DNA from 2 places in the Arthrobacter sp. 8AJ genome. Region 1 is predicted to be linked to the other one. Evidence: riboswitches for the same ligand, from Rfam matches in the RefSeq annotation. Region 1 holds a riboswitch; the other holds the start of a gene.

What was found. A riboswitch is a leader RNA that binds a small molecule or an ion and turns the genes downstream of it on or off. The one in region 1 is predicted to bind glycine.
Region 2: it holds a riboswitch for glycine, as region 1 does, so the genes downstream of both, gcvP (aminomethyl-transferring glycine dehydrogenase) here and BACI349Y_RS03055 (methylenetetrahydrofolate reductase) in region 1, are expected to answer to the same signal.

What each region holds. Positions count from the first base shown of each region.
Region 1 is NZ_LR733289.1:667,387-669,775, forward strand. It holds gene BACI349Y_RS03050 (hypothetical protein) at 1-74, opposite strand, end outside; gene BACI349Y_RS03055 (methylenetetrahydrofolate reductase) at 197-1,033, opposite strand; glycine riboswitch at 1,186-1,285, opposite strand; gene purU (formyltetrahydrofolate deformylase) at 1,380-2,255, opposite strand; gene cycA (D-serine/D-alanine/glycine transporter) at 2,321-2,389, opposite strand, start outside.
Region 2 is NZ_LR733289.1:3,338,497-3,340,885, reverse strand. It holds gene BACI349Y_RS15475 (MFS transporter) at 1-199, opposite strand, end outside; gene BACI349Y_RS15470 (TetR/AcrR family transcriptional regulator) at 283-819, shown strand; glycine riboswitch at 911-1,008, shown strand; gene gcvP (aminomethyl-transferring glycine dehydrogenase) at 1,201-2,389, shown strand, end outside.

The sequences.
Region 1 (2,389 bases):
CCGTCGGCATCGAACATTGCGTTGTGGGCGGTTTCCTGTGCGATTCGTACTGCGGGATTGCTGCGCCTGGCCATGGTCACCTTCATTCAAATCGACCTGCAGCGGGTAGGCTGCCGTGCTTATCCATCCTATGTGGACAAACACTAAGCATGCTGAACTTTCCGCTCCGCGTCACGGCTACCCCCGCCGCCGGCCTCTAGTTGGCGGGGCCGGCCAGGTTGTTGAACGTGTAAAGGTGGATACCTTCCACTGCTTCGCCGCGCTGCAGTTCCGCGACGATGGCCTCGGAGGAGTAGCGGCCATCTTGGAGCAGGCGCCGGCCAAGGGGTCCCCTGCGGTTCAGCAGTGTGAGGGATGGGCCTACACCGATTTTCAGCGCGGCGCGAATGAGCTGCGCCCGCGGAACGGCGCCGGGCACTCCGGCCCAGACAGGCAGGCGCACCCCTTCCCGGCGCAGGGTTTGGGCGTACCACTGGATCCGGGGGGCCGAAAGGCACAGTTGCGTCACCACTGACGATGCCAGGTGCTGCTTTTCCAGCAGGGCATCAAGCATGTGCAGTTCGCTGTGGCCCGGGTGCCCTTCGGGGTAGCCCGCCACGCCGGCCCGGATGGTGCCGCCAGAGACCTCCGCGAGGTCCTCCAGCAACGGAAGGCTGCTGTCATAGGGACCGGCCGGCTCCCCCGCGTCACCGCCGACGGCGAACACTTCGGTGATGCCGGCGTCGTGGCAGTTCCGGACCACGCCGGCCAGTTGCTCACGGCTTTCGATGCTTCGTGCTGCCAGGTGCGGAACAACCTCGAAGCCAAGGTAGGCAAGCTCAATGGCCGTCCGGATGGTGGGTCCCACACCCTGGCGGGGCAGGCACGTCACCGTCAGCTGCGCCCCAGGGGGCACGGCGGCCTGGATGCGGGCGGCAATACCCTCCGAGGGAATGATCTGCATCCGGACAGGCAGTACCGTACCGTACTTGCCGGCCTGTCCTTCCGCGGGAGTCGGTGCTGCGGCTGGTGCCAGGAGGGATTGAATCGTCATGAGGAACTCCAGGTTTGGCCGGCCACGGGTGGCACGGCATGGATCGGGTCCCTCCCCGCTCTGTATTGGACCTGAGAGATTCCGCAAACCCATCAGGGCCTGCTTGCACCGTCGGTGAGTGCTGCCGGAGCAGCACTGCTTTCCAGAGTCGCCTCGCCGTGACGGTACATGGGCCTGAGAGATTCCTGGGGAGGATTTGCTCCTACGGCGCCTGCCCGGTGATGGCCGGGAGAACTCTCCCGCCACAGCTCGAAAGGCTGTATTCAGTAGTGGTGCCACGGCGGCCGGCGCCTGCCCCTCCGTTTGGAGGGAGTGCGGGCACCGGCCGCGTGGACGGGCCCGCAAACTAGCGGAGGATGACCGTCCGGTTGCCGGAGAGGACTATCCGCCCTTCAGCGTGCCAGCGGACGGCATTCGTGAGCGCCTTGCATTCGGCGTCGCGGCCAACCGTGACCAGGTCCGAGGCGGAGTACGTGTGGTCCACCTCGATGACCTGCTGCGAGATGATGGGCCCTTCGTCCAGCTCCGAGTTGACGTAGTGGGCGGTGGCACCCACCGTTTTGACGCCGCGCTCGTAGGCCTGGTGGTAGGGCTTTGCCCCCTTGAAGCTGGGCAGGAACGAGTGGTGGATGTTGATGGCCTTCCCGCTCAGGCGGGTGGTGGCCTCGTCGCTGAGCACCTGCATGTAGCGGGCCAGCACCACCAACTCCACGGCGTAGTCGTCCACCAGGGCCAGCAGCCGCTCCTCGGCATCGGCCTTGGTTTCCGGCGTCACGGGGATGTGGTGGAACGGAACACCGTGCCACGCCGCAAGCGGTTCCAGGTCCGGATGGTTGGACACCACGGCGGCGATCTCCACGGGCAATTCACCATTGCGGGCGCGGAACAGGAGGTCGTTGAGGCAATGCTCATACTTGGAGACCATCACCAGGATGGGCTGCTTGCGTCCGTGGCGTTCCAGCCGCCAGTCCATCTGCCACTCCTGGGCCACCTGACCGAAACCGGCCCGGAGGCGGCCAAGGTCCAGCTCAACCTGCGAGGTGACGTGGATGCGCATGAAGAACCGCCCGCTCGCCCTGTCGCCGAACTGCTTGATGTCCACGATGTAGCATTCCTGTTCCAGCAGGTATGCCGCCACCGCCTGGACAATGCCAAGGGCATCCGGGCAGTGGAACGTCAGCACGAATTCCCGGCCCGTTTCCGGATCTGCCACTGCCTGCAGCTGCCCGGCTTCAGAAGTCCCAGGTTCGGATGCGCGCAGCCCGGAAGCGCGGAGCTCCTCAGCGATCACCGGTTGACCCGCTCTTCCCCCGCTTCTGCGGCGGCACCCGTACGGACAGCCTTGCCGGCTGCGGC
Region 2 (2,389 bases), 2.7 Mb from region 1:
CCACGATCCACAGCAGCTGCAGGCCGGTCGGTTCCAGGGCGCGTGCGATGGCGGGCAGGGCAAACGTCAGGGCAGTGTTGTCCACTGCCACCAGCAGCACGGGAAACATCAGCAGCCCCAGCGCAAGCCAATCCCGCCACGGAGGCCGCGCGGCGGTGCTGTCCCGTTGGGTGGGGGCCGGGCTGATGGAAGTCGTCATGCAATAACTGTACCGTCTGGACGGTACAGTTTGAAAACGCAGCCATTCCTTCTTCCCTGCCGGTGGAGGGCATGATGGAAGGCATGCCCCGAAAGCCTGTAGCCCGTGATGCGGTCCTTGACGCCTTCGAGTCCCTGCTGATCGACGTGGGGGAGCGCGCTGCAACCCTCGACGCCGTAGCCCGGAAGGCCGGGGTGTCCAAAGGCGGCCTCCTCTATCACTTTCCCAACAAGGAAGCGCTCATCTCCGTGCTGCTTGACCGCCTGGAAGGCCTGGCCAGGCAGGACGCCGACGCGATGGCTTCCGCCAGCGAAGGTGCTGCCGCGTATTTCATCCGCTCCTCCGTCTGGGCGGATACTCCGCTTGACCGGGTCATCGTGGCTGCCACGCGGCTTGCCGAGGTGGCACATGAAGAGACCCGCCGCCGGTTCGCCGCCATCCAGCAGCGGTGGCTGGACGAGATCGCAGCAGATGTGGGGCACGGCCTGGCCAAGGCTGTCCTGTATATGGGTGACGGGTTGTACTTCAATGCCATGCTTTCCGTGGGCCCTGCGCCGGAAGGCGGAGCGGCCGCCGATGTGGAGGAACTCCTGGCTGCTTTGGAACGGCTCCGCAGGTAGCTTTCCATTTGCCGGGAGGGCTTGTGGCGTAGGACAATGGAGAGTTGTGAGGGCTGTCACCGGCCGTCATCATCAACAAATGAATAGCCTTTGATCTGCGGCGGGAGAGTTCTGCCGGAAGTACAGGCAGGCGCCGTAGGAGCAAATCCTCCCCAGGAATCTCGCAGGCCCCTGTACCGCCGCGGCGAGGCACCTCTGGAAAGCAGCAGGCAGTTGTCCGGCCTCCCTTGGGGGAAGCGAAACGGCTGTTGTGCTCACCGACGGTGCAAGCGGGTCCTGCCCAGCCAGGCAACGCGGAAACTCTCAGGTCCAATACAGAGCGGGGAGGGACCCGAATAGCTGTGGCGTACCCTGCGCCGCCTGAATAAATGGAGTTCCTTCGTGTCGGTTACCCCAGCCTCCACCACCTTCGTAGACCGCCACATTGGCGCACGCCGCCAGGACGACGTCGACGCCATGCTCAAAGCCGTTGGTTACGGCACGGTCGATTCCCTGGTGGACACCGCCGTACCCAAAGTCATCCGCCAGGAAACAGCCCTCCGCCTGCAGGATGCCCTCAGCGAAGTTGAAGTCCTTGCGGAACTGCGCAGGCTCGCCGCCAAGAACAAGACGGCCGTGCAACTGATCGGCCAGGGCTACTACGACACCATCACCCCTGCTGTCATCCGGCGGAACATCCTCGAGGCCCCGGCCTGGTACACCGCCTACACCCCGTACCAGCCCGAGATTTCCCAGGGCCGGCTCGAGGCACTGCTGAATTTCCAGACCATGGTCCAGGACCTGGTGGGCCTGCCGATCGCCAACGCCTCGCTGCTGGATGAAGCCACCGCCGTGGCCGAGGCCGTGCTGCTGATGCGCCGCTCCAACAAGACCAAGCCTGCAGCGGACGGCAAGACTGTCCTGGACATCGACGTGCTGCCGCAGACCATCGCCATCGTCAAGGGCCGCGCCGAGGCGCTCGGCTTCGAGGTTGAGGTCGCCGACCTGTCCAACGGCCTGCCCGACGGCGACATCAACGGCATCGTGCTCCAGCAGCCCGGTGCCTCCGGGCGGGTCTGGGACCAGTCCGCCACTATTGCGGCGGCGAAGGAGCGCGGCGCACTGGTCACCGTGGCCGCTGACCTGCTTGCACTGACCCTGATCACTCCTCCGGGCGAGCAGGGCGCCGACATCGCCGTCGGCTCCACGCAGCGCTTCGGGGTGCCGTTGTTCTTCGGCGGCCCGCACGCCGCATACATGGCGGTCCGCAAGGGCCTGGAGCGGTCGCTGCCCGGCCGCCTGGTGGGTGTGTCAAAGGACGACGCAGGGGTTCCCGCGTACCGCCTGGCGCTGCAGACCCGCGAGCAGCACATCCGCCGTGAAAAGGCCACGTCCAACATCTGCACGGCGCAGGCCCTGCTGGCCATCGTTTCCTCGATGTACGCCGTCTACCACGGCCCCGACGGGCTGAAGGCGATTGCGGAAACGACGCACGGCCACGCCCGGGTGCTGGCGGCCTCGCTGGCGGCTGCCGGTGTGGAGGTGCTGCACACGAGCTTCTTCGACACCCTTACCGTCCGCGTCCCCGGAC